DNA from 3 places in the Faecalibacillus sp. TM498 genome. Region 2 is predicted to be linked to each of the others. Evidence: predicted binding sites of a transcription regulator. Region 2 holds the regulator's gene; each other region holds the start of a gene.
What was found. The regulator Rex, encoded in region 2, represses fermentation and respiration genes when NADH is low (regulators of the CRP and FNR family bind a similar motif). The targets are predictions, from matches to a motif close to GTGAANNNNTTCAC.

Region 1 (10,221 bases), on a different contig from region 2:
AAACGTGTTTTGCGCACAAGTATATTATATGTCAAATTGCTTATTTTGACAATAACAAGTTAAAAAGAGGAATTTTTACAATTCCTCTTCTTCTACAGGCATTAATGAAGCTTTGATTGCTTCCGTAATTTCATTCATTATATCAGGATGTTCAACAAGATATCGTTTTGCATTTTCACGTCCTTGTCCAATCTTTTCACCCTTATAAGCATACCAAGCACCGGATTTATCAACAATATCTTTATCAACTGCTAAATCCAAGACTTCACCATCTCTTGAAATACCTTTACCATAAATAATATCGACTTGTGTTGATTTAAATGGTGGTGCCACTTTATTTTTAACAACTTTGATATTGACTTTATTCCCAACAATTTCCGTACCATTTTTAATTGCTTCACTTCTTCTGATTTCTACTCGCACAGAAGAATAGAATTTTAAAGCTCTTCCTCCAGTAGTCGTTTCTGGATTTCCAAACATAACACCAATTTTTTCACGTAATTGGTTAATGAAAATAATTGTACAATCTGTTTTATTCATAACCCCTGAAAGTTTACGTAAAGCTTTAGACATTAATCTTGCTTGCAATCCCATTTGTTGATCAGCCATTTCGCCATCTAATTCCACTTGAGGAACAAGTGCAGCAACAGAGTCAACAACTACTAAGTCAATAGCTCCAGAACGTACAAGTGTTTCAGCAATTTCTAAACCTTGTTCACCACTATCTGGTTGTGAAAGAATCAATTCATCAATATTAACTCCTAGATTTTTAGCATAAACAGGATCAATGGCATGTTCGGCATCAATAAACGCAGCTGTACCACCTTGTTTTTGCACTTCAGCAATCGCATGTAATGTAAGTGTTGTCTTACCACTTGATTCTGGACCATAAATCTCAATAATTCTTCCTTTAGGATAGCCACCTATTCCTAAAGCCATGTCAAGTGTTAAAGAACCTGTTGGAATAACAGCCACATCAACAGCTGCACGATCTCCAAGCTTCATAACAGAACCTTTTCCAAATTGCTTTTCAATTTGTTTGATTGCATCATTCAATGCTTGTGCTTTTTTAGCATCTTTTGTTTCTACTTCTTTTTTTCCAGCCATAAATAATACCTCCTATTCCTATATATGCTTTATTTTTCATTTTTTCTTTTATTTTTTTAAAATTTTTTCAATTACTTTCTTTTGAGCAAAATCTATTGCCTTTAAAGCAATCTCTTTTCGACTACCTTCTAAATTCAATTTATAAACAACAACATCTTCATAAGCAATACCAATATAGACTTCTCCTACCGGTTTTCCTTCCATTGCATCCGGTCCAGCATTTCCTGTAAAAGAAACACATAGATCAACATCTAAAATACTTTTACCATTAACACACATTAAAGTAGCAATTTCTTTAGAAACAACACCGTACTTTTCAATCAATGGATGTTCAATTCCTAAAAGCCTTTCTTTCGTTTCACTTTGATAAGTGACTAAAGAACCCTTATAAACCTTAGAAATGCCAGGAATATTTCCTAGCATTGTCGCAAAATTTCCTACTGTAAAACTTTCTACAGTTCCAATAGAAATATTATTTTTTATTAATAATTCAGAAAGTTCATTCATTACATTGACTCCGTTAACATATCTTTACTATCCATAAAATAATCAATACCACTTACTATTGAAATCACGCAAGCAATCCATACACTTATTTGACCAATTGGTAAATGAATGATTGAAAAAGGAAAATCATTTAATAATAAGAATATCACACTGATCATTTGTGTCACAGTTTTTAATTTTCCTAAATATTTTGCTGCAATAACAACTTGTTTATTAGCAGCCACCAAACGAATGGCATCTACGATCGTATCCCTAGAAATCATAATAATAGGAATAATGATAGAAATTGTTCCATCACTTGCTAGTAAAAGAAAAATCGTATTAATTAATAGTTTATCTGCAATCGGATCAGCAAACTTACCAAAAGTCGTAATTAATTTAGATTTTCTTGCAATTTGTCCATCAAAATAATCAGTTAACGAAGCAACTGCAAAAATAATAAAGATAACAATATTAACAAGTGAAATATCAGCATTCAAAATATGATACATAGGTACATTGATTCCAAACGTTGCATAAGGAAACATATAAATAAGAATAAGAATTGGAACAAGGATTATTCTTGTAATCGTTAATTTATTAGGTAAATTCATTATTTGACCATCGTTAATTTAAATGTTCTTACTCTACCATTAGAGCTTGTTCCATAATGATCATTTTCTTCTAATGGAATTTTTTGATCATTAATATAATAACGATGTCCTAAGTTCCAACTATATGAAAATTCCAAATATTGGAAATCATTCACATTAAATTCTAATTCAACACTTTCACATGCAGAATCATCTTTTAAAGCATCTGATGCTGAAATATTAGCAAGATTACTACTATAAACACCTTTTTTAAATGTATCAGTTTGATAACTGTTAGGATCACCATTAACATGTAGATCAACAGTTGTCGCAAATGTAAAGTCTACCTTTAATTTAAAAGTTTCTTGATCATATCCATCAGGTAATTTAAAACTATAATCACCATCAGCATTTTTAGTAAAAGTTATTTCAGTAGATGTTTGTTCATCTTTTTTCGTTGTATCAGATTTTGTTGTTTTCTTTTTATCTGTTTCTGTTGTTTTCTTCTTTAAAGTTTCACTTGTTTCTGTTTTAGATGTATTACTATTTTTAAATGATGAATCATTTGATTTCATAAAGACAAATGAATATCCAAGTACAATAATAATAGCAATGACAATAATAATGACAATTGCATATTTAACATATCTTAAGATATAGTGATCTTCATAAACTCCCTTTCTTGTCGGTTGTTTTTTAGTTGGTTGAATATTTTTTACTTTATCTACAAAAGTAACAGATCCTATATCTTCTTTTTTATTTTCTAAATCTTTTAAATCAGCCTTTTTAATTTCTCTCGTAATTGCATAATAATCATCAGCAATCGTCTCATCTATTTCTAAGTATCTTGCTATTTTTTTAAGATACATTTTTACATATAGCTCGTCTCCAACAAATCGTTCAAAAGCACCGTCTTCTATATCTTTAATGATATTAACAGATAACAATGTTGCTTCTGCGACTTCCTCTATTGTAACGCCTTTGGCAATGCGGGCTGCTTTTATCTTTTCACTTATTTTGTCCATAAAGACATCCTCCTTTACACTTAGGCATAATTAAACAAATAAATTATAGCACAAATGTTTTATTTGACAAATACAAAAGCTCATTTTATTTCTAATATATTATACACATAAAAAATGTCTTTTTTATGTCCAAAAAGAAAAAAAGCTTAAAAAAGCTTTTTTATAACGTAATAATTCCAAATGTTGATAAAATATAACTTAATAAAATAATTAATAATGTTGGAATACAAATATATTTCATCACAAAATTATAGACTTTTTCTCTTTTAAAAGCAGATGATATTTTAATTTCATCTGAAATTGTTTTTAATTTTGTTACAAAAATAATTAATAAAGCTGTACATAACGCTGAAATTGGCATCATACATGAATTTGTGACAAAATCAAAGAAATCTAATAAAGTCATTCCTAATGGTTGAATCCATCCTAAAACACCATAGCCAAGTGAAATAGGAATTCCTAAAGCCAACATTTCAATAATCATTGCTAAAGCTGCTTTTTTTCTAGAAATATGGAATTGTTCCATTAAAGTTGCGACTGAACATTCCATTAAAGAAATAGCCGATGTTAAAGCAGCAAATAAGACAAGTAAAAAGAATACACCACCAATAAATCCACCTAATTGAAGTGAATTAAATACTTTTGGCATTGTAATAAACATTAAAGACGCTCCAGCATTTAAACTATCTTTTCCTGAAAATGCAAAGACTGCAGGAATAATCATTAACCCCGCTAAAAAAGCAATCAATGTATCCATAATTTCTACTTGAGAAATTGCTTTTTCCATATCAACATCTTTTTTCATATAAGAACCATAAGTAAATAAAATTCCCATTCCAATCGATAAAGAATAGAACATTTGCCCCATCGCAGCAATGACCGTCATAATACTGAATTTAGAAAAATCAGGAATGATATAATATTTTAAACCTTCAATAGCCCCTGGTGTCATTAAACCATAAATTGAAATAAAAATAGCTATCACTACTAAAATAGGCATTAAGATTTTACTTACTTTTTCAATTCCTTTTTCTACACCTTTAATAACCACAATAAAAGTTAATACTGCAAAAACAACTAACCAAAAAGCTGGACTAATTGGATTAGCAATAAAATTTGAAAAATAGGTATCTTGTGTCAAGATTTGACTTGATCCTCTTAAATATTCAAATAAGTATTTACATACCCAACCACCAACAACACAGTAATAAGGAACTATCAACATTGGAATAATTGAATTCAACCAACCACCAATCTTTAATTTTTTTGCTCCTAAGATTTTATATGCTTTGATTGGATTGTTTCCGGTCTTTCTTCCTAATGCTGTTTCACTTACAAGTAAAGCAAAACCAACTGTTAACGCTAAAATAACGTAAGTAAATAAAAAAGTACCTCCACCATATTTAGCCGCAAGATATGGAAAACGCCAAATGTTTCCTAATCCAACAGCCGAACCAGCAACCGCCATAACATATCCTAAACGGCCTGAAAAACTTGATTTTTTATTTTTTTCCATCGAATTTCCCCTTTTTAACATGTAAAAAGAATTATATTGAAACCTCATAAAAAGTCAACTTTATTGTGAAATTAATAACAAAATTTTCTTTTTTTACATTTTAAAACAAAAAAACAGCCCTCATTGAGGACTGTTTTATTATTATAATAATGATTTATATAATTCTTTGATTTCTTCTACACTTGTATTTCTTGGGTTACCTGGACAGCAAGCATCAGCTAAAGCAGATTCACTTAAGAATTGTAAATCTTCTTCTTTAACGATTTCTTTTAAGTCAGCTGGAATACCAACATCTTTAGATAATTGTTTAACTGCATCTACAGCTGCTTTACGATATTCTTCTTGAGACATACCAGTAGTATCTACACCCATTGCTTCTGCAATGTCTTTATATTTTTCACCAGTATATGGTGCATTATATTCCATAACTGTTGGTAAGATGATAGCATTAGCAACACCATGAGGTGTATCATATAAAGCTCCAAGTGGATGAGCCATTGAGTGAACTAATCCTAAACCTACGTTAGAGAATCCCATACCTGCAACATATTGACCTAAAGCCATACCTTCTCTACCTTCAGGAGTATTTTCTACTGCACCTCTTAATGATTTAGAAATAATTTCGATAGCTTTGATATGGAACATATCTGACATTTCCCAAGCACCTTTAGTAATATAACCTTCGATAGCATGAGTTAAGGCATCCATACCTGTAGCAGCAGTTAATCCTTTAGGCATTGATGACATCATATCTGGGTCAACGAATGCTACAACTGGAATATCATGTACGTCTACACATACCATTTTACGATCTTTTTCAACATCTGTGATTACATAGTTGATTGTTACTTCAGCAGCAGTACCAGCTGTTGTAGGAACTGCAAAGATTGGAGTACAAGGATTTTTAGTTGGTGCAACACCTTCTAGGCTTCTTACATCAGCAAATTCAGGGTTTTTATCAATAATACCTACTGCTTTTGCTGTATCCATTGATGAACCACCACCAATAGCAATCATATAATCTGCTCCAGCATCATGTAATGCTTTAACACCTTGTTGAACATTTTCAATTGTTGGATTCGGTTTGATATTAGAATATAGTTCATAAGCTAATCCTGCTTTATCTAATAAATCAGTAACTTTTGCTGTTACTCCAAATTTTACTAAGTCTGGATCTGAACATACTAAAGCTTTTTTGAATCCTCTTGCTTTTGCTTCTTCAGGAATTGATTCAATTGCTCCTTTTCCATGATAACTTGTTTCATTTAATACAAATCTGTTTGCCATAATTAAATCTCCTCTTTTCTAACTACACATATTTTAGTATCATGTGAAAATAAAAACAAGTTACACATAAGGCTATGTGTAACATTTCACAAGTTTTATATCATTTTTATCCCATTACAAAAAGCTATAAATATGTCATAATAGAAACAAGGAGTGATATCATGAAATATTATGCTGTAAAAAAAGGAAGACATCCTGGTATTTATAATACTTGGGAAGAATGTCAAAATGAAGTAAATCAGTTTAAAAATGCGCAATTTAAAAGTTTTACTTCTAAAGAAGAAGCTTGGAACTATTTAAATGAAAATACTCAAAAAACAGCTAAACCATCACTTAGTAAAGATCAATATAATGCCTATAACCAATTAATATCAGGTAAAAATATCTTTTTAACCGGTGGTGCAGGAACAGGTAAATCATTTGTTTTAAAATTATTTATCAGTGAAATGGAAAAACAAAATAAAAAAGTAATTGTCTGTGCTCCTACAGGTATTGCTGCTATTAATATCCAAGGTGTAACTATTCATAGATGTTTTCAAGTATCCCCTGAGCCACAAGTTATTAAACATATCCAAAAAGTACCTCAAGTTGTACAAGAAAGCGATATTATCATTATAGATGAAATCAGTATGTGTCGTGTTGATCTTTTTGATTTTGTTGTAAGAACAATTACTAAGGCAGAAGAAAAATCTTTATCTCGTAAACAAATAGTTGTCGTTGGTGATTTCTTTCAACTTCCTCCAGTTACTACTGATAATGATCGTGAAGTTTTAGAAAAAATATATGAACATTATCATAAAGGCTACGCTTTTGAATCTACAAATTGGAAAGATTTAGATTTTCAAACAGTTGAATTAAAAGAAGTTATTAGACAAAAGGATCCTGAATTTGTTCATGAACTTAATAAAGCAAGAATAGGTGACTATTCTTGTGTAAGTTATTTTAATACTCATAGTCAAAAAGAACTTTTTGAAAATGGAATTATTTTAACTGCTACTAATAAAAAAGCAGAACAAATCAATCAAGATAAACTCTCTAAGTTACCCAATAAAGCTAAAGTCTATCATTCTAGAATAGTAGGAGATGTTAAAAATTTTGATAAACCTACTTTAGATGAACTTCATCTAAAAATAGGAGCTAGAGTTATGGTACTAATTAATGATACTGAACAAGATTTATATCAAAATGGTTCATTTGGAAAAGTATATAAATTAGAAGATGATTGTGTAACAGTTATGCTTGATACAAATAAAACATTAGTTACTTTTGGATATCATGAATGGGCTATAGAAAATTATGTTTTGTCTAAAAAGAAAGATGGGGATATTGAAGATCATCAACTATCTAAAGAAAAAGTAGGTGCTTTTTATCAAATACCTTTAAAGCTTGCTTATGCTATTACAATGCATAAAAGTCAAGGACAAACTTATGATCAAGTCAATTTAATCCCCTATTCATTTGATAACGGCCAACTATACGTAGCTTTAAGTCGTGTTAAATCTATTGAAGGTCTTTGTTTAATCAATCAATTAAGACAAGAGAATTTAATTTGTAGTCAAGAAGTCAAAGATTTTTATCATATTGGTTCATCTAAAAACAAAGATAATCTTATTTATGAACTCGGTAAAAAAGTACTAGAAACTTATCCAAAAGAAATTCAAGATTTAATAGATGAAATACATAAAATAGATAGAAAAGGATAAACATCGTATTTAAGATATGTTTATCCTTTTCATATAATGCATTATTCAGTTAATTAACTTTAAAACATCATCTTCATTGGTAACATTAAAAATATGATGCGTTAATACATTAAGTTTTTCAATTGATGTATTGAAAGTTGTTTTTCTAAATTACTTGAAAGACTTTCTAATTTAATACCTAATTGTTCTTTTAACATATTTTGTTTTTCTTCTAATTTACCTTCAGTTCTACCTTTAATCACTCCTCGTGCTTCTCCTTCTCTTCTAAATCCTTCTGCCATTCTTTCCATTCCTTCACACATATCAATCTCATCTCCTTCTAGAACATTTTCAACTTGATCTATACTCCCTGTAATAGTTGCTGCATACAAAAAGTATTCTTTTGAAATGTTTTTTAATCCATTTAATTCTTCATAGCTTCCTTTATATATTGATTGTATAGTTTCTATAAAGTAACGAGTTTGTTCATCACTGATCTTACTTGTATCCATTTCTTTAACATCTACAAGAATGATTTTCCAATCATTAAAGTATTTCTTTAATTCTTCGGGTATTTCAAAATAATCACTGAGTTTTAATGGACCATTCCATTTCTTTGTTCCTATATAAAGTACTACTATTATTTGAGGAACTAATCTTTTATACTCTTTATTTTCTGCCTGTTTTAAAAATTCCAACATTTCATAGATTCCACAACGAATAACCATCGTTTCATCAATACTACTTTGATGCTCTATCCCCAGTAAACAATAAATTCCATTAATATCACTTTTAACGACAATATCCCTTTTTCTTTTTTTATCTTCTGCTCTTTTTGAATCATTGATAATAAAAGAAATATCAAATTCAAAACGTACTAGTCTTTCAAGATGAATGATTTGTTTCCCTTCAAATATAGCTGCATTATAAAAAGATGCAAAACTGACATCATTACTGAATACTGTTCGACAAGCACCATCAGAAGTTAACTTATTTAGAGGTTCCATACAAATTACCTACTTTCTATTAAGTTGAAGTAACGTCATCTAGATTTATTACAAGTAGATTATAACATGTATGAACTCAATATTTGTCCCAAGTTTGTCTCACAAATGTCTCATTTCTTATACTTATTTTATCTTTCAATGGACGTTTAGTCCAAAAAAATATGAGGTTCATTTGAACCTCATAGGAAATATTATAATTCGTTAATTACACGATATGCTTCTGCTGTTGCATCTAGAATTCTTCTAGGTGATGAAGCATCTCCTACAACTTTTACATCATATTTTTTAGATAATTCTTCAGCAAGTTCATTTCTTGATTTATATCCAGCTGCAATAACAACATAATCACATGGAACAGTTGTATTTGATAAAACAACTTCGTGATTTTTAATTTCTTTTACTGTTTCACTTGTTTTTACATCTACTTGATACTCAGCAAGTTTTGCAAACATATGTCCAATAAATGTAGCTCCAATACCATCAGCAATATTATCTTTCATTTCTACTAATGTAACATGAGCTCCCTGATTTCCTAAATACTTACAAGTTTCAGTTCCTACTAAGCCGCCACCAATAACGACAACATTTCCTTTTAATTCTTTTTAATTTTCTAGTACATCTTCTGCTTGTAAAACAAATTCTTGTTCAATTCCTTGAATTGGTGGAACAATTTGTTTTGAACCAGTTGCTAGAATAATTGTATCAGCATCAAATTCATCATCAGCTTTTACTTTTTTATTGATAACTTCAATATTATATTTTTTCATTTGAGATACTAAATAACGATCAAACATCGTAAATGTATCTTTTTCAGGTGGTGTAGATAGTGCTTTAAATTTTCCACCTAATTCACCTTTTTCATAAACAGTAACTTTCATACCTCTTTGAGCAGCTGTAATTGCCGCTTCCATTCCGGCAGGACCAGCACCAATAATTACTACTTTTTTATCAGATTTTCCTTTTAACTTACAAGTTAACTCTTCACCAGCTACAGGATTGACCATACAATGTGCAGGCATTCCTCCAAGTACACGATCAATACATCCTTGGTTACATGCAATACAATAACGAATATTACCATAATCATGTGCTTTAATTTTATCTACTAATAATGGATCAGCAATTAAACCTCTACCAATAGCAACAATATCTGCTTCATCATTTTCAACAACATTTTCAATTAAATGTGCATCATTTAATCTTGCTGCAACAATAACAGGAATATCAATTTCTGCTTTTAATTCTTTAGCAAAAGGTATAATAAATCCTTGAGGAATAAACATTGGTTGAATTGCATATTCAACAGCATCATAACATCCTGCTGATAAAGAAATAGAAGCTACACCCATTTCTTTAGCTACATGACAAACTGTTTTTACCTCTTCAAATTTCATTCCATCATCTACATATTCATCAACACTTATACGAATTTGTACAGGCACTTCTCCATTAACTTCATCAATAACAGTTTTTAAAACATCCATTGGATATTTGATTCTGTTTTCAAAACTTCCACCA
Region 2 (10,221 bases):
AAGTTTTACTTTAGAAGCATATTGTAAGACTTCTTCGGTAAGTAAACATTTATTCGTAATAATGATATCTGCTTCTTTAATACGTTCAATGACTTCTTCTGGATTACTTTGTTTATAAATCGTTACTTGTCCAAATTGATTCAACTTAGAAAGATCAACATCATCTCCTAAACAAACACTATCTAAAAAGACAACGCTAGAACTCTTTTTTTTTAAAATATTTAAAATATCTTCATAAGATTTTCCTGAAAAGAATTTTCCTAAATTGATTGCTTCATTAATATCTAAAATAGAGCTTTCATGATAAATCCCTTTCATTTCATTATCTTCAAATTCAAAACTTAAATATTTATTTAAAAGACAAATCCCTAATGCTCTTGATGTCATTTCTTTATCTTTTTCAATTGTATCTAATATATTTTGAATAAAAGAAGCATCCTCTTGAACACATTTAGTAAGGGCTTCTTCTACTTCAACCCCTTCAAATAAATGATTTCTAAAACCATCATGATAAAGAAATGGTAAAACTACATCATAAACACTCATTGGAACATGCCCATACCCTTTTGTAAAGTTATATAGGATTGCAAGTCCTAAATTTTCATCTTTCATCTTATCTACTAACTTCATTTTGATCCTCCATAAATAATTTTATTTTTACACGATGTCTTTCTTGTTTTGTAAGATCATCATAGAATACAAAACAATACTTAAACGCTTGATCTTTACGATTATATTTCAATAAATTATAACTTAAATAACTGCTTTTTCTTTCTCTGGTACCTCCTCCACAAGAAGAACCTCCTGCCATAATATATGTATTTCCTTTTTTTACAACACAAGGAATATGCTTGTGTCCATGGAAAATATAACGTACATGATGTTTTTCTAACCAATACATTACATCTTGAGCATCCACAAGGGCTTTTGTCGAGTCAGCAATTTTCCCCATGAATAGTTTTTCATTCCATTTTATTTTCAAAAAATCATCTTTTCTAAGTGGCATTAAATGATGATGCATCATAGCAATCAAAGTATAATCCTCTAAATGATTAATAGATAATAACTCATCTTCAATTTCTTGTAAAAGTCTTTGCCCGACCATTCCCCTTGCTAGATTTCCTTGAGAAGTAGAATCTATTTTGATCACAATCATTTTAACATCCGGATAAACTTTAATATTTTCTCCTAGCAAATAAGCTACCACTTTTGTCTTTTGTTTTTTTAAAAGATTCAAGCCATAAACAATGACGTCATGATTTCCTAAAACAAACGTTACATCACTATGATATTTCCTTTTTAAACGATTCATAAAATGAGAGGCTGCATACATATTTTTACGATTAGGCGAATTCATTAGATCACCCGTAATCAAAAATTTAAGTTGATGATCATGAGGAAGCATATGATAAAGTTCATCTAGACTATCCTGTAATACAATAAGTCCATTGTCTGTTTTCTTTGTTCCTAAATGAAGATCACTTAGTTGTATAAAATATTGATCTTCATTTGTTTGACATTTCTTTTCAAAAATCTTATTTGTTTCTATTAGTCTAAAACATTCTTTTACTTCCTCTATGTTTTTTACAGGATAAAAAACACTTTGCTCTCCTTTAAATATAAAAACACCAGGCCAACGATCTATTTGATAAAGAGCATTTAAAAACAGATGAAAAGGTCCATATAAAGAGATATCTTCTTTCAATGCCTTTTTTATACAAAAAACGCGCATCAAATCATGATTATAACTATTATCAAAATTTTCCAAGAATTGCTGATCGATTTCCGATAATAAAATGACTTGATATTTTTCTTTTTCCTTTGCTATATATTTATGAAAATCATGTGCATAACTTGTTTTAAAAGCCGTATCATAGGTTTCAAAGTTTTTACTTCTAAAAAGTAACTCACATTCATTTTTTTGAATTTGATGTACAAATGGAAATTTTATATTTTGTTTTGTTAACCAATTTTTAAATTCTCCAAGTTGTTCGTAACTTGCATACACATCCCTAAATGACTTATTACCGTCTTTAAAAATAAAATTAAAATAGAGATTCATTAAATCATATTCATTCATGTGTGTCACCTCCCACATATTATACACAAAAAAAAGCCTAACGAATAGGCTTTTAGAATTTTAAATTTCTTGGAGTTCTTGGGAATGGTTCAACATCTCTAATATTTTGCATACCTGTTAAATACATTAAGAAACGATCGAATCCTAAACCAAATCCAGCATGTTTACATCCACCAAAACGACGTAGATCCATGTACCATTGTAATCCTTCTTTGGCCATTCCTTTTTCATCCATAATTTTTTCTAAGACATCATATCTTTCTTCACGTTGTGATCCACCAACAAGTTCACCAATTCCTGGAACAAGTAAATCACAAGCAGCTACTGTTTTACCATCATCATTTAAACGCATATAGAATGCTTTGATTTCTTTAGGGTAATCTGTTAAAAATACTGGTCCACCAACAATTTTTTCACAGATATAACGTTCGTGTTCTGAATTTAAATCCATACCCCATTCTACTTTATTTTCAAATTTAACATCTGCTTTTAATAAATAATCGATTGCTTCTGTATAAGTCATACGTTTAAAATCACTATCTCTAACTGCTTTGATACGTTTGATACATTCTTTATCAATCATGCTTTCAAAGAATTTCATTTCTTCTGGTGCATTATCTAAGACATAATCAATACAGTATTTAACCATATCTTCAATTAAATCCATATCATCTTCTAAGTCAGCAAAAGCAATTTCAGGTTCAATCATCCAGAATTCACTAGCATGTCTTGAAGTATTTGAATTTTCCGCTCTAAAGGCAGGTCCAAATGTATAAACATCACGATATGTTAAAGCAAAAGCTTCAACATGTAATTGTCCTGTAACTGTAAGATAAGCTTCTTTTCCAAAGAAATCTTTATCAAATTCTGTATTATCGATTGTTGTTGCTCTAAACATTTCTCCAGCACCTTCACCATCATTTGAAGTAATGATTGGTGTATGGACATAAACGAATCCTTGGTTTTGGAAGAATTCATGAATAGCCATTGATAAAACGGATCTTAATCTAAAGATTGCATAAAAAGTATTTGCTCTTGGTCTTAAGTGAGGAATTTCTCTCATGTATTCAAAAGAATGTCTTTTCTTTTGTAATGGGAAATCTTCATCACAAGTTCCTTCAACCACTAAATGTGTTGCTTCAATTTCAAAAGGTTGTTTTCCATCTGGTGTTAATTTTAATTTACCAGTTACTTTAACAGCACTTCCTGTAGAAATATGAGAAGCTTCTTCATAATTATCAATAATTTCATCTAAATAAACAACTTGTACATTTTTAAAATATGTTCCATCATTTAAAGCTAAAAATCCGACTTTCCCACTATTTCTATTTGTACGGATCCATCCTTGTAATTCAACATATTCAATACCATCTAATTGGTCTCTATCATTGATATATAATTCATATAATTCTCTTACTGTAATAAATTCAAACATTTTTCTCTCCCTATTCTTGATCATTTGATTTCATTTTAATTACTAATTCTTGAATAGCTACCACAACATCTACTGTTTGGACTTCAACGCCTTCTTGAACCATAAAATGACTATGCGTAAAATCTACAATTCCTTTAATGCCTAATTTCATTAAACGATCCACTGTTTCTTGAACATTTTCTGAAATCGCCAAAATAGCAATTTTACAATCACTTGGAAAAGTTTCTTCCAACTTGTCAATATGACAAATTTTCACACCAAATCTTTCCCCTTCTTTATTTTTATCCATATCATAACCACAAACAATCTTACCTACTGTATATTGCCAACGATTATATTTTAAAATGGCACTTCCTAAATTGCCAACCCCAATTAAAATAATAGGTTCATCTAATCGTAAACCTAAAACTTCACTTAAACCATCTATAAGATGTTTAACATCATAGCCTCTTCCACGTCTACCAAAATTATCCGTTTTTGATAAATATGTAAAATCACGCCTAATTGTTGTATCTTGTATTCCTGTAATTTCAAACAATTCACTCGATAAACATGTTTCTTTTCCTTCATGTTGCATTTTTCTAAGCGCTTTTAAATAAACAGGAAAACGGGACATTGTCGCTTTTGATATTTTTTTCTCCACACTAATCCCCTCCTATTGATTCTAATTCTAAATCAAGATGTGGTTTAATGCCAAGCGATAAATCACTAAACTTATTATTATCATACATAACTTTTCCTGCTAAAGCAATCATCATTGCATTATCTGTACAACATTTCATTGGTGGAAGAGACAATTGTACGTCTTCTAACATGGCAACTTGCTCTTTCATCTTTTCTCTTAAACCCCTATTAGCAGAAACCCCACCAGCTAACATAATTTCTTTAACACCATATTCTTTAGCCGCTCGAATCGTTTTATCGACCAAAACATCAACAACAACATTTTGAAAAGACGTTGCTAAATCATTTTGATTGATTTCTAAACCTTTTTGCCTATGATTATGTGCTAAATTGATTACTGCTGATTTTAAACCACTAAAACTAAAATTATAACTATCATCATCTAATGGTTTAGGTAAATGATAACTTGCCTTTCCTAAATGAGCCATTTTATCTAAAACCGGTCCTCCAGGATAAGGAAGATTTAAAACTCTTCCCACTTTATCATATGCTTCTCCAACAGCATCATCTAAAGTTTCACCAATCACTTCAAAAGAATAAGGATGTTTCATCAAAACAAGCTCTGTATGCCCACCACTGACTACAAGACATAGTGCTGGATAAACAATATCTTTTTCATAATTATTTGCATAAATATGCCCTGCAATATGGTGAACCCCAATTAATGGTTTATCATAAGCCAAAGAAAGTGTTTTAGCGACTTGTAAACCAATATGTAAAGAGCCAACAAGTCCTGGACCTTTTGTTACACAAATAGCATCAAGGTCTTCCATTTTTATATTTGCTTGTTTTAACGTTTCTTTTAAAACAACAGATACACATTCAACATGCTTACGGCTGGCAATTTCAGGGACAACACCACCATACATTGCATGTATGTCGATTTGACTTGCCACGACACTACTTAAAAATTCTCTTTGATCTTTTAAGACAGCCATCGCCATTTCATCACAACTTGATTCAATTGCTAGTAATAATGACATCTCTATCCCTCCAATTCCTTGATCATTAAATACGCATCTTCACCATTGCTATAGTATCTTTTTCTAACAGCAACATTTTTAAACCCAAATTTTTGATATAAAGCAATTGCTTTGACATTTGAAACACGTACTTCTAAATTAACATTTTGATAATGTAATTCTTCACTTTTTTCAAGAGCGTATTCCATCAGTTGGCTTGCATACCCTTGTCCTTGAAAATGTCGATCCGTCGCAATTGTTGTAATTTGACATTGATCACCTAAAAACCATAATCCTATGTATCCAATAATTTGATTTTCTTTTTCAAGAATATAATAACCCGCCATAGGGTTTTCTTTTAATTCATGTATAAAATCTACTTCATTCCATGGTGATAAAAAAAGATCTTTTTCTAATTCTACAATTCTTTTTAAATCATCAACTTTCATTTCTCTTATTGACATATTTTTTTAGCCTCAACTTCCTTAATATATCTTGGAACAAGACCATCAACATTTTCTATTTCTTTTTCTAAAGTAGAAAGTGTATAAATATGATTGGCAAGATCCACTTCTTTTTCAGGTATTCCTACTAAATGTGTATCACCAACAATTTCATAATCAGTATATTGTTTTTGATAATTTTCAAATTCATCAATATTTATTAAACAATCATCAACAATAACCTTTCCTTCATTGTAAATTCCTAGAAATAATTTATGGCTTCTTGCATCTAAAATAGAAATAGCCTTTTTCATTCCTGCCATTGCCTTTAAAGAAGAAACAGTTTTTACCTTAATATTCATCGTTGCATTTAATGTTTTCGCAATCGTTAAAGCAACACGTACACCGGTATAAGAACCCGGTCCAATAGTAATGACCATTTCATCAAAATCGCTCATTTTTAAATGATTTTCTTGTAATAATTTTTGTAAATAAACGATTGCATACTCAGATTGCTTTCGATTTCCTTCTTCTTGTAAAGAAGCTAAACATTTTTGATTTTCATATAAAGCTACTACTAAATACTTATTAGCACTATCCATGACAATTGTTTTCATATTCAATCTCCTTTACAAGTTCTTCGTATTTTTTACCAATTGGTTTTAAAATAAATTCTCTATGATCATCATCGATTCTTTTTATCGTCATTGCTAAACGTTCTTGAGGTAAAATATCTTCTAAAAATTCTGGCCATTCAACCACACAAATATCATCACTATCAAAAATTTCTTCAAAGCCTAAATCTTCACTTTGTCCTTCTAAGCGATAAGCATCAAAATGAGATAATTGATAATTTCCTTGATATTGTTTTAAAATTGTAAAAGTTGGTGAATTAATAATTCTTTTAATTCCTAAACCCTTTCCTATTCCTTTAGTAAAGGTTGTTTTGCCTGCACCCAAATCACCATTAAGTGTCAATAACATATGCGGTTTTAGTAATTTTCCTAAATATTCACCAAAAGCTAATGTTTCATCTCTATTATTTATAGTAATCACTTTTTCCATAATAACCCTCTTTTAAATCTTGATAAAAACCATACCATTTCTTAGTAAAATTCTGATCAAATGGTCCTCCCTTTTTTACCGCTAAATCAATCAAAACATCTAGTTGTTTCTTTAAAATTTTGTCTAATTCATCACTATAGCCCATTTCGCGAGCATGTTGACGATATTCTTCTTGATCTAAAATACGATAGTTTCCATCTGGAAATACTTTTAAATCTAAATCATAATCAATATATTTTAAAGCCTCTCCATCATATAAAGTTGGTGAAGCAATATTACTATAATAATACACTCCTGTTTTTCTAATCATACAAATTACATTGTACCATTTATGTTTGGGCATATACCAAATAGCAGGTTCACGTGTATGCCACATTCTGCCATCTGATTCTGTCACCAATGTCCGATTATTAATAACAATGTAATGATCATCCGTTTCTTGTAAAACAAGTCCCTTTGACCAACATCTATGTATTTTACCATTATGTTTATATCCATGTATTAAGATTTTCTTTCCTACAATATCTTCCACAACAAACGACTCCTTATTAACATTTACATTATACACAAATTCATCTTTCTTTCAAAGAAAAAAAAGACTCGAAACGAGTCTTATAAATGAACTGCTTTTTTAAGTCTTGGATATAAAAGAACAAATAAAATAAAGCAAGCAATAATTGTCGCGATATTATATGGAAGGTTATATACCAAATTTGCTTTTAATGGTGTTTGGAAAGCATACCATCCTGAAATCAAATGACAAATTGTTTTTAAACCACCCATTACGATAATTCCAACAGGTAATTCATACTTACCCACCTTTAATAAAGGAATAAGTGGTGTAAGTCCAATTAAAACCATTGGTAATAAATAATCAAAGATTACCGATAAAGGACCATAAAATGTTGCAAGTCCTAAAGCAAAATGTAGACCTAAACAAACAAGTGAAACAATCAAACTGTAACCCCAATTCATCAAATAGCCACATAAAATAATTGCAACAAGTGAAAAAGCACAGTTACCACCTTTTGGCATCTCATAAAATTTTGTGCAATATTCTAAAACAACTTGCATTGCCGCAAACATTGCCATATAAGCCATATTCTTCGTAGTTAATTTAATTTCCATAGTCATCCTCCTTTAAATGAGGCAAAATAAAAGCCTTTTTACATACGCAAAAAGGCAAATAAACTATTTTGCACTCTCTACGCTAGCATTACCTAGTTCAGATTATAAGGGACAAGGTTTTCACCTTTCTCAGCATTTTGCGCCCCTGGCAAGCCTTACTATAAATCAATCTCTTCTTTTTTTCAATCTTTTTATAGTTTTTTCTTCCTTGTCGGTGTTATAATGGAAAAGTATTAATAAGGAGGACTTGAATGTTATGTCAAAAATTATTTCCGTAAACGCTGGAAGTTCATCTTTAAAATTCCAATTATTTGAAATGGATGATGAAACTGTTATTACTTCTGGTGTTATTGAAAGAATTGGTTTAGAAGATTCTATTTTTACTATTAAGTATAATGGAGAAAAAGATGTCACAACTTTACCAATCGAAAACCATAAAGTTGCTGTTCAACTTTTATTAGACACTTTAATCAAAAAAGAAATCGTTAAGGACCTAGATGAAATCAAAGGTGTTGGACATCGTGTTGTCCAAGGTGGTGCTTATTTTGATCAATCAGTCATTATTGATGAAGATGTTGTTTCTAAAATTGATGAATTAAAATCATTAGCCCCTTTACACAATCCTGCTCATTTAACTGGATACTATGCTTTTAAAGAAGCTATTCCTAATGCTGGTGCTGTTGCTGTATTTGATACAGCTTTCCATCAAACATTAGAACCAAAAAGTTATATTTATCCAATTCCTTACAAATATTATGTAGAAAACAAAGTACGTAAATACGGTGCTCATGGAACAAGCCATTTCTATGTTTCATCTCGTTGTCGTGAAATGATGGGAAACCCTGAACACTCACGTATTATCGTTGCTCACTTAGGAGCTGGTGGTTCTTTAACTGCTGTTAAAGATGGTAAATCAATCAATACATCTATGGGATTTACACCTCTTGCTGGTATTATGATGGGAACACGTTCTGGGGATGTTGATCCTTCAGTTATCGATTATTTAATCGAAGAAGTTGGTTTAGATATGAAAGAAGTCATCAAGATGCTTAATAAAGAATCTGGATTACTTGGTGTTTCTGGTGTATCAAGTGACTTTAGAGATGTACAAGAAGCTGCTGCCAACGGTAATGAAAGAGCGCAGCTTGCCTTGGATATTTTCTTTAGAAGAGTTATTGCTTATATTGGTCGTTACTTCATTGCTTTAGGTGGAGTTGATGCTATTTGTTTTACAGCAGGTATTGGAGAAAACTCATTCTTTGCAAGAAAAGAAATTTGTAATTTATTAGCTGAAGCTTTAGGTATTGAAATTGATGATGATGCAAACGTTAATGGTAAAGGTGATCGTTTAATTTCTACGCCAAATAGTAAAGTTAAAGTTTACGTTATTCCAACAAACGAAGAATTAGTTATCGCTAGAGATACTAAGAGATTGTTAAATTTATAAGATAAAAGAAAGGTCTCCTTCGTGAGACCTTTTAATATTCATCATCTTCATCAAAAATAATATGTTTTATGTGATTTTCTATTTCTTTTTTATCTGTAATTACATTGCAAAATCTTTTTCTAATATCTAATCTTTGAAGATCAACAACACGCATATCACTCAACTGCATACGACTCCTTATTGGATATTTTCTTATTTTTGCACGAATATCTAATTCATATTCAGTTGCTTCTGGCGAATCTTCTTTAATAGATGTACAGGGAATAACGAGCATTTTCGATCCAAAATCTTTTAAAACGTAGCACCAATGCCCATCCATCAATTCTTTAGGAAATCCTCTACCAATATTAAAATAGGCCATTTGGTGAACCATAGGTCGACGAGAAACATGATAATAAGTTTGATCAGGTTCTGGATTCTCTTCTTCAACTAATTGACAATAAAAATATTCTAATTGTCTTGTTTGATGCAACAAAGAATAGGTATACTTTTCTACATCATAGCATTCTGTTTCTTTCAAATTTTTTAATGATTTTTTCATTTCGTCCATATTATATTCTACAGACATCTCACTTTTTTTATTTTCCATAAAAATACCTCCATTATTATATCGCCTAAAAAAATCATTTTTTCTTCTTTTTTTTCTTCTTTTTTTAAAAAATTTGTAGTTGATTTATAAATAAGTACTCTATATAATAGATGCGGTTATAAAATGAGATTTGAAAATAGAGCGCCAGGACTGCATTGCAGTTGACGAGGACTAGACTTATCGAAAAATTCGGCGGATGGTCTAGAGGTATGATACTACCTAAACGATGAACAAAAACTACAAGTGATTGTAAAACAAATTCATCTCGTATCCTCTTTTTTATAACCACACATATGAATATATAAAGGAGGATTTTTTATGTGTGGAATTACTGCCATTAGTGCAAACAAAGAAGCCCTACCATTCTTACTTCAAGGGCTAGAAAAAC
Region 3 (10,221 bases), on a different contig from region 2:
ACCATTCATACAATAAGTTAATTCTACATAGATATCCATCTTGCTTACCCCTTTATCATCAGATATGATTACACTAAAAAAAATGTCAAAAAAAGATGTGATTTTTAAAATCACACCTTATTCATCCTCTAATAAAACTTCTCCATTAGATTCAATTATTTCTTTATAACGATAATAAGAATCTTTTAATTTTCTTTCTAGCGTACCATGTCCATCATTAAAACGATCTACATAAACAAAACCATAACGTTTTTTCATTTCACCAGTACCAGCTGATACAACATCGATTGGACCCCAATATAAATATCCTCGACAATCAACACCATCTTCAATAGCATCATTAACATTCTTTAAATGTTCTTCAATATAATGAACTCTGAAATCATCATGAATTTCACCTTTTTCATCAATATTTTCATCTAAACCAACACCATTTTCTACAATTAATAATGGTAAATGATAACGATCATATAAAACATTTAAAGTATAACGTAATCCTACCGGATCAACAGCCCATCCCCAAGGTTGAGGTGCTTTATCTTTAAGATATGGATTATCACGGCATATAAGTCCACCTGTATCTACTTTTAAGTTCACATCACGATCAAATGTTGTTGAACGATAATAACTAAATGATAAGAAATCAACTGTATTTTCTTTAATCAATTTTAATTCTTCATCACTAAATTCTACATTTACTTGATCTTCTTTCCATACTTTCTTTAAATAAGTTGGTACAATACCTAAGCAGAACGGATCTGCCATAAAGAAAATATTCATACGTTGAGCATCTAAAGTTCCAACAACATTTAAAGGATCACAGTTATATGGATAAGTAGCTACTGATGAAGCTGTCATCATACAGCCAATTTGGTAATCTTCACTAATTTCATGTCCTAATTGAACTGTTTTCGCATTTGCGACTAAGATATTATGATAAGCATCCCATTGGTCTTGTTTTGTTGTTGAACCAATTGGATCACTAGGATCTTTAGGATCTTTGATTGTAAGAACCCCACCAGCAACAAGCGGCATTCTAAATAACGCATTGACTTCATTAAATGTAAGCCAGAACTTAACTTTTCCTTTATAACGTGTAAAAACAGTTTTTACATAACGTAACCAAAAATCAATTAATTGAGGATTAGACCATCCACCATATTCAGTAATTAAATGTAATGGGGTTTCATAATGTGATAAAGTAATGACAGGTTCCATTCCTAATTCATTCATGCATGCAAACATATCATCATAATAAGCAAGACCTGCTTCATTTGGTTCAAGTTCATCCCCATTAGGGAAAATTCTTCCCCAAGCAATAGAAGTTCTAAAACTATTGAATCCCATACCTTTCATTAATTTTAAATCTTCACGGTAACGATGATACCCATCTACGGCATCATGTGATAAATAAACTTTATCAGGATTTAATTTCATTTCATATTTTTTCTTATCTTCATTCCATTGAATACCAGGATCTTTAGACATAATACCTACAAGTACATCTGTAACGTTCGGTTGTTTCCCATCTTCCAACCAAGCACCTTCATATTGATTAGCAGCAATAGCGCCACCCCATAAAAAATCTTTTGGAAAACTCATTTTCTCTACCTCCGTTTATCTAGGAGGTATTATAACACTTACAAAACAAGAGATTTATTCGTTTCATAATATGAAAAAAAGAGCAATCTTTTTAATTACTCTTTAAACATATCTTTTAATCATTAAGATTGAAAATGCTTTTCAATACTCTTTTTTTCATTCTCTGATAATTTTAAAATGTTTGTTGCTCTTTGATATGAACAATTTAACTCATTCATCACATTTCTTACATGTTCTATATTCTTTTCTTTACGTTCTATTTTTTTGCCTTGGTTGATTACTTGACTAATTCCTTGACTGATTCCTTCATTTCTTGCTTTTCTTTCAAGATAGTTTGCATAATCACACATTTCTTTGACCTCCCTTTCTATTTCCTTAAATCCATATCCTTTATCTTTCTTCCCTTGATAGTCTATTCTATTATTTAAAAAGACTACTAATGGCATGAGTACTTCATCATGTTTTGGATACTTTTTTGTAGTATCATGTTTCTGGTTCAAATATATCATAACAAGTTCTTCCTCGTCATAATTTTCTTTGTTTCCTTCTTCTCCATTCTTCCTTTCTTTTTTTACTTTGTAAACATCTACATCTCCATCTTTTCTTTTTGTTGCTTGTGGCATGATCCACAATGAATAGACTTTCTTCATTCCATCATAGTTTTTATCATCATATTCCCTTCCCCATTGTATTGTTAATATCCTTAGTACAGATGCTCTTCCTCTTGTTACAAGTGAATAACCTGGATGAATATTATTTTGTATTTCAACATTTAAATAGATTCGTTTATTGGTTCCATTTAATTGAGGAAGATCAACACAACATAACATATCAAACTTTACTGTTCCATAGTTTGGTATCATATTTTCATTATTGAGCCACCTAAAACGCTGTTCATCCTTGATGCTTTTCATAATTTCTTTAACACTTAAATGTCTTGCCTCTTTTACAAATTCATGAATCATTCTTGCTAGCATCTCCTGATTCCCTACGATTGCTTTACAATGTTGATCTAACATGATTTTATGGTTGGTTATTGTATTTTGTATTACCGTTTCCATAAGTAGTCCTCCTACTTATTTATTCGCTCTTTTTTTGTTTTTTTCTTCTTTTTTGTAAAAAAATTGGAAATTTCTTTCCAATTATCTACCGAGCGCTAAGTTAGCAAGTTCATCTGCTCGATCATTATATCGATTGATTTTCGTTTTATTTGCGACATGTGATTTTACTTTCACAAAAGTAATTTCAATTTGTTTTTCATATTCTTTCATTTGTTTTACATAAAGATTTTCAAGTCTTTCATCTTCATTAACCCACGCTCCTGTTGCATAGAAAGCAACACCTTCATAATCATGAATTACATACATTTTCTTGTATCCTTGTTGAATGCAATAAGAAACTGCATCTAACGCTGCTTTTAATTCTCCCATAACCTGATTATATTCTACAAATTCATCATCAAATTTTTGACAGTTTGTATAAATTTCTTGATTATTTTCAACAATTATTACACCAAAGCTATAAGCATAACATGTATCTCCATTTGTTAAACAACTTCCATCTACATAAGCATATGGTACATCTTTTTCATTTAAATTAAGTTGTGATTCATCCATTGTTTGTTTAAAAGATGCAATATAGTTCTCTACATCTTTTAACTCTTCTTGCGAAAACCCCTTATAAACATATTTTCCTTCGCTTACAAGTTTTTGACATTCGCTCCATTGTTTAAATTTATAAACCTCTTTTGTTAGTTTATCAATTGCGACATACAGTACCTTTTTGGCCATTTTTCCATCTCCATCCCTCTTTATAGTTATAATAAATAAAAAGAAGAATACAAACAATTCTTCTAATATTTATAAAAACCTTCACCTGAAGCCATTCCAAGTTTTCCTTCATCAATATATTTTTTTAACATCTTAGCCATTCCTTTAAAATTATAAGGAGCTAAAAATGAAGGAACTTTTAAATACATTGAAACAATATTATAAGCTGTCGTAAGTCCTACCGTATCTAAAATTTGGAAAGGTCCTTTAGGAGCACCTGTACCTAAAGTCCAAGCTTTATCTATACTTTCAGGATCGCTAACCCCATTAACATAAAGATCCATACCTGAAAATAATAAAGGAACAAGCATTGAATTTAATAAATATCCTGATTTTTCTTTACGAACAGGTAATGGTATCATTCTTATTTCTTTAGCAAAATCCATAATCAAATTAAAATATTTTTGATCCGTTTGTTTTTGTGCCATGACTTCTGTCATATTATTTTTCCAAATACTATTTGCAAAATGTAATGATAAATATTTTTCTGGACGTTTTGTATATTTAGCGAACTTCGATGGTAATAATGTAGATGAATTCGTAACGATAACTGTCTTTTCAGGTAATAAATCTGCCATTTTTTTATAAATATCTATTTTTTGTTCTACATTTTCAGCCATTGATTCAATAATTAAATCGGCATCACTGACTGCTTTTTGTAAATCTAATTCTAATTTAATATTTTCATAGGCCTTATTAGCTTTTTCTAAACATTGTTCTTTATCAAAATCTTCATAATCACTAATACCCATGGCCCAATTTTGAGGTGTCTTTCCTTTATCGCTATCCATTAAAGTAATCGTATCATGATAAACCTCTTTTAAATGATCTAATTTAGGCTGACATCTTCCTATACTTCCTTCACTTCTAAGCCAAATCGTTACATCAAAACCACAATAAGCTGCTTGATAAGCAATTTGACTTCCTAAAACGCCTCCACCAATAACAACAACATTTTTAATTTCCATAGATTCATCCTCCTACCTTTATTTTACCATTTTGTTAAAATATTCACAAAAAATATTTTCGCTTTTAGTTTGAACTACATATAAAAAAGAACCCTATTTCTAGGATTCCTTTATACTATTCAGCTTTTGTTGAATTTACTTCTTCAAACATTTGAGGAATTGCATGTTTATCTTCTTTGTTTTTATATTTGAAGTAAACAACTGTTAATAATGAACATACTATTAAGATTCCTGCAAACACTGCAATTTCAACTGAAATTGAAGGAGCTGTCATACTAATTGTTTTTCTAAATCCATCTACACTATAAGTATATGGTACAAATTTATGAATAGCTTTGTAGATAGCTGGACCTGTATCTAATGGATATGTACCAGCAGAACCACCTAAGTTAACAATCATGAATACAAGTAATAAGAAGTCACCAATAAATCCAGTTGTTAAACTTAATAACATGACAAGTGACATAAATGCCGCCGATACGAGAATTGCAAGTAAGTATGTTAAACCTAAATTAACAGGTTCAAATCCATTAATTAATCTTAAAGCAGTAACCATTACGATAGCTGCTAATGTAGAAACTGTATACATAACAGTTGCTTTACTTGCCCAATATTTCCATGCATTTTCAGCTTTTTTAATACCATGTCTAATTGGATACATTAAAGCAAATGCTAAGCATGTTACATATAAACCAACTGACATCATATAAGGAGCCATTGCATGACCGTTATTTTCAACTTTAGAAATTTCTTTATGACTTGTTTCAACAGGAGTAGCTACCATATCAGTAGTTTTATCTGTTGAATCAATCTTACTTTCTTCTGCACCAGATTTTAATGCATCATTTAAAGTAGTTACACCATCAGCTGCACTCTTAATTCCATCACCTAAAGTATCAGAACCAGCAGCCAACTTACTAGCACCATCACTAATTTGACCAGCACCATCAGATAATTGATTAGCACCATTCATTAATGTAGCATTATTGCTTACTAATGTTGAAGTACCTGTAGCCAATTGATCAACACCACTTGTTAAAGCTGTAATTCCTTTAGTTAATTCAGGAACATTACTGTTTAATTTTGAAGTACCATCAGCTAAAGCAGTAGCACCACTTGTTAAAGCTGTATTGTTATCAGCGATTTGTGTTAAACCTTTTTGTAAACTATCCACACCAGCTGTATAAGCTTGAACACCTGCAACTAAAGCATCTTTAGAATCAACAGTTACTTGTTTAATATTTCCATCATTGTCAACAGTTACATATTTACCACCATTAACTTTTGCATTCACTTCATTTAATCCAGCTTGAACTGTTTGAGTTCCACTTACTAATCCTGTAGGAACTTTTGTCCCATCTGTTAAAGTTCCACCATTAAGAGCTACATCTAAATCATTTAAACTTGATTTAGTTGAACTAGATAATGTATTAATTGCTGTAGATGCACCTGTTGTATAAGTAGCAACCGAATCCATATATGAAGCTACACCGTCTTTATATTTATCTACAGGGAAATAATTTGTTAAACCATAAGCATCGATTTCTGCTCTTGACATTCCACTAGTTAATAATTTACTAGAAATTCCTTGTTTTTGAGCATCACCACTTGCATTTAATGTTTTAATTAATGTAGCATAATTATCTAATGATGTTTTTCCATCAGATAATTGAGTCAATGAATCTTGACTTGCTGCCATAGTTTTTTTGGAAGTTTCAAGATTTTCTTGTAATTTTTTTACACCATCAACTACTTGTTGATTTCCTGCAACTAATTTTTCAGCACCTTCACCTAATGCTTTAACACCTGCATTTAATTCTGTGTTATTTTCAACCAATTGATTTGCACCAGCTAATGCTTGACTTACACCTGCTGTATAATCACTAACACCTTTATTTAATGCTTGAGCGCCAGTATTTAAATCACTTACACCACTAGCTAATGTAGGAGTAGCACTACCTAAAGCACCAACACCTGTTTTTAATTGGTAAATACCATTATTTACTGTAACAACACCATTTGTGTAATCTTTTAAACCTTTAGTTAAAGTATTTGTACCATCTTTAAATGTTAAAGAACTACTTGCTAATACTTTTAAGTTATCACTAATAGTTTTGTTACCATCTTCTAATTGAGTCATACCATCAGATAATTGTTGAGTACCATCGCTGGCTTCAGCAAATCCATCTGACATTGTTCCAATTGAAGTAAAGATTGTTTCAGCATATGTTTTTGTTACTGAAGCTGAAACTTCAGCTTTAATTTTTGCGATTGCTGAATCATCCATTTTTGATGCAACATAGTTTGTACCTGGGTTTGTTGTATAATTTAAAACCATCTTTTTAGGATTTTTATCCAACAAAGTTGTTGCATTTTTGGAGAAATTGCTTGGAATCGTAATGACCATATAATAGTCACCATTTTTTAGTCCCTTATTTGCTTCTTTTGAATTTACAAAATGGAAATCTAATGAATCGTTATCTTTTAATTTTTTGACTAATTGATCACCAACGTCTAATTTCTTATCGTTGTATTCAACTGCCTTATCTTTATTCACGACAGCGACAGGAAGATCTCCACTGTTTCCATATGGATCCCACATAGATCCAAGGAAGACAACTGTGTAAATACTAGGAATAAGAATAAGAGCAACTAAAACGATTTGAATCCAATGATTTTTTAAAATGTTTTTCCACTCTTGCTTAATCATAAATATCCTTCTTTCTATCCTCTATAGACATTTTACATCCATAGATATATAATGTCTATAGAGTATTATAATTTTTTCAATATAAATGTCAATATTCTTACATACAAAATATAAAAAATTAGTTATAATAAAAAAAGGGAAGGGATTACAATGAGAATTAGAAAAAGTTTTGAACAAGCAATTTGTATTTTATTGCTTATTGGTACAAGTGAAGGACCACTTAAAAGTCATGAATTAAGTAAAATGTTAGATGTTTCTGATTCATATTTAAAAAAAGTAACTAGACAACTTGTAGTAGCTGGTCTTATTACCTCTAAGGCAAGTAAGCTAGGTGGTTTTATTTTAAACAAAAAAATGAATGATATTTCTTTTTTAGATATTTTTGAAGCAATTGAAGGAAAAGAAAAATTTATTGAAACTACACATTTAGTTGATAAAGTCTTTGACCCAGCATTAAATATTCAACATACAGAAGATATCATTATCAATCATTTAGATGCTGCTGAAAATCAATATAAACAAAAACTCAAAGAAATCAATCTTGGTGAAATTACAAATTATGTTCATCAAAATTCAATCTAAAAACAGGCTTGGGAATTCCCTAATAAGCCTGTTTTTAATTTAATCTATTTATTAAATAACAATTCTAATAAATGAACACCATTTCCTTTTCCTAAAAGAATTCCTTTTAAACATCGATTACAAACACAAATAATTTTCTTATTATCAAATTGTTGAACATATTCTTGCATGTATTTTTCTTGTACATCTTTAGGATAATGTGATAAATGTGTATCATCTAACGCTTTTGATTCATAATGGAGTGTTCCACAAAAAATAGAATTGTCTTTATTATTTTTCATTTCAATAACTTCGATATTCATTTTCTTTAAAAGATTTCTAACAGCTTGATGTACTTCAGGATGATTTCTATCACGAAAACAATCCTGTAAATACATTTTTTGTCCATGATAATCAGGAAAATCAAAATTATCTAATTGATCAAAATATTCCCAAACAGACATAGTCTTTACTTGATTCTCTATTTGCTTTCTACAAGCTTGACATACATATAAACCAATATCGCCTTTTTCAAATTCTCTTTTATCAATTTTACAACATCTTGCAATCGGCATTTGTTTTTCAAAATAATCTCTTACTTTTTTTGCTGTTTGAAGATGCATTGTAGCAAAGTTACAACTTGGATAATAAATATACATTCTCTTTCCTCCTAAATTATTTGAATAACTACTTCACTGATTCCTGCAAGAACCATAACTAGAATTGGATTTAACTTATATTTTCTAAGTAAAAGCAAACAGATGATAAAAACAATAATTGCATGGTATCTTATATAAGAAATACCAATTAATGAATCTTTAAAAAATGAAGAAATCAAAATACTGATTCCACTAATCGCAATCATTGAAACAACTGCTGGTCTTAAATAAGCTAAAATTGTTTTCATTACTTTCATATCTTTATATTTTACATAAAAATAAGCAAGTAATGAAACAATGATACATGAAGGTAAAATACAACCAAAAGTGGCAATAAGAGCACCGGGTAAATGAGCTACATATTGTCCAACAAATGTTGAAGAATTGACCGCAATGGGTCCTGGTGTCATTTGGGAAATCGTAATAAGATCCGTAAATGTATTCTGACTGATCCAATGATAGGTGGAGATTACTTGTTGACTAATAAGTGGTAAAGCGGCATAACCACCCCCAAAGCTAAAGAGTCCTATTTGGAAAAATGCCCAAAATAATTGTAAATAGATCATGCTTTTTTCCTCCTCATCACTAAATCAATAATAGCAAGTAAAATACATCCTAAAATAATGTACATAATATTAATATTAAAGAAATAATTCAAAACAAATGAGACAATCATAATTAAGATATTTCTACCTTGATGTTCATCCATGACACTTAAAGCCATATCATAAACAACACTTACAATAATTGCTCCAATTCCTGCACGCATTCCAAGTAACATCGCACTTATGATTTTATTCGTAATAAATATTTTATAAAAATAAGCTATCACACTAATAATCACAATAGGAGGAATAATTGTCCCTATCACACAAACAATAATCCCTAAAATTCCTGCCATTTTATATCCTAAAACAATCGCTCCATTAACAGCTATTGCTCCTGGAGCACTTTGTGCAATCGCTACTAAATCCAACATTTCTTTTTCATCAATATAATGAAGTTGATCCACAAATCTTTCTTTTAATAAAGAAACAATCACATAACCTCCACCAAAAGTAAATGCTGATAAATAAAGTGTAGAGGTAAACAATTCCATTAATAATTTCCTTTTTTCCTTCATTTCTATCACCTATTTCATCTTAATACACATTGATTCATCTGTAAAATATTATATAATTATATTATACATAGGTATTTACCTATATAAGGAGGCGTTATGACATTTAGACATCTAGAAATCTTTATGAGTGTTTATCAAAATCAAAGTATTACTAAAGCATCCAAAGAATTACACATTAGCCAACCTTCTGTTTCATTAGCTATTAAAGAATTAGAAGAAAAATATCAAACACCCTTATTCGATCGTATGAACCGTCAAATTTATCCTACAAAAAAAGCTCATCTTTTATATAATCATTCATTACAGATTCTTTCATCTCTTGAAAATATGGAAAATGAAATGTATGAAGATCATGTAGAAAATATTTCTTTTGGTTGTAGTGTCACTATGGCACAAGTTTTTTTACCTCAATTATTAAAAAAATTAAAAATGATTTATCCAACTATTCATTTTCATATTATCGTTAATAATCTTGAATATATAGAAAATTTACTTTTAAAAAATGAACTTGATTTTGCTTTAATTGAAACAACACCGCTTCATCAATTAAAAAAAATTGCTTTCTATCAAGATGAACTTGTTATTGTTGTTCATCAAAAGCATCCTTTATTAAAAGTAAAAGATTTAAAAGAATTAGAACATTTTGATTATTATTCACGTGAAAAAGGAAGTTCTATTTATGAACTTGTTCATAGTTATTTTATAAGTCATGATTTAGATATTGTGCCAACTATTGAATGTACAAATCCTCATGCTTTAATTGAACTTG

Region 1: a site for Rex is predicted at 6,091-6,104, ahead of fucO (lactaldehyde reductase). Genes of this name have one in related genera too.
Region 3: a site for Rex is predicted at 4,433-4,446, ahead of LJD32_RS03975 (3-hydroxyacyl-CoA dehydrogenase). Genes of this name have one in related genera too.

Annotation. Positions count from the first base shown of each region.
Region 1 covers NZ_JAJDKB010000034.1:14,444-24,664, forward strand. Annotated here, with positions in the region: gene recA (recombinase RecA) at 76-1,107, opposite strand; gene LJD32_RS10495 (CinA family protein) at 1,156-1,614, opposite strand; gene pgsA (CDP-diacylglycerol--glycerol-3-phosphate 3-phosphatidyltransferase) at 1,614-2,207, opposite strand; gene LJD32_RS10505 (helix-turn-helix domain-containing protein) at 2,207-3,211, opposite strand; gene LJD32_RS10510 (sodium-dependent transporter) at 3,372-4,727, opposite strand; gene fucO (lactaldehyde reductase) at 4,869-6,014, opposite strand; gene LJD32_RS10520 (viroplasmin family protein) at 6,176-7,717, shown strand; gene LJD32_RS10525 (Rpn family recombination-promoting nuclease/putative transposase) at 7,819-8,703, opposite strand; partial or broken gene LJD32_RS10530 (FAD-dependent oxidoreductase) at 8,895-10,221, opposite strand, start outside.
Region 2 covers NZ_JAJDKB010000019.1:12,379-22,599, forward strand. Annotated here, with positions in the region: gene LJD32_RS07470 (D-2-hydroxyacid dehydrogenase) at 1-630, opposite strand, end outside; gene LJD32_RS07475 (metallophosphoesterase family protein) at 614-2,080, opposite strand; gene asnS (asparagine--tRNA ligase) at 2,133-3,515, opposite strand; gene LJD32_RS07485 (redox-sensing transcriptional repressor Rex) at 3,526-4,158, opposite strand; gene tsaD (tRNA (adenosine(37)-N6)-threonylcarbamoyltransferase complex transferase subunit TsaD) at 4,160-5,182, opposite strand; gene rimI (ribosomal protein S18-alanine N-acetyltransferase) at 5,185-5,625, opposite strand; gene tsaB (tRNA (adenosine(37)-N6)-threonylcarbamoyltransferase complex dimerization subunit type 1 TsaB) at 5,616-6,221, opposite strand; gene tsaE (tRNA (adenosine(37)-N6)-threonylcarbamoyltransferase complex ATPase subunit type 1 TsaE) at 6,199-6,669, opposite strand; gene LJD32_RS07510 (DUF402 domain-containing protein) at 6,644-7,201, opposite strand; gene LJD32_RS07515 (energy-coupled thiamine transporter ThiT) at 7,282-7,797, opposite strand; TPP riboswitch at 7,854-7,954, opposite strand; gene LJD32_RS07520 (acetate/propionate family kinase) at 8,054-9,244, shown strand; gene LJD32_RS07525 (hypothetical protein) at 9,276-9,833, opposite strand; gene glmS (glutamine--fructose-6-phosphate transaminase (isomerizing)) at 10,152-10,221, shown strand, end outside.
Region 3 covers NZ_JAJDKB010000008.1:32,974-43,194, forward strand. Annotated here, with positions in the region: gene LJD32_RS03960 (glycoside hydrolase family 1 protein) at 118-1,602, opposite strand; gene LJD32_RS03965 (hypothetical protein) at 1,725-2,663, opposite strand; gene LJD32_RS03970 (RNase H family protein) at 2,745-3,392, opposite strand; gene LJD32_RS03975 (3-hydroxyacyl-CoA dehydrogenase) at 3,455-4,399, opposite strand; gene LJD32_RS03980 (YhgE/Pip family protein) at 4,515-7,109, opposite strand; gene LJD32_RS03985 (Rrf2 family transcriptional regulator) at 7,260-7,691, shown strand; gene LJD32_RS03990 (hypothetical protein) at 7,736-8,329, opposite strand; gene LJD32_RS03995 (chromate transporter) at 8,341-8,895, opposite strand; gene LJD32_RS04000 (chromate transporter) at 8,892-9,452, opposite strand; gene LJD32_RS04005 (LysR family transcriptional regulator) at 9,549-10,221, shown strand, end outside.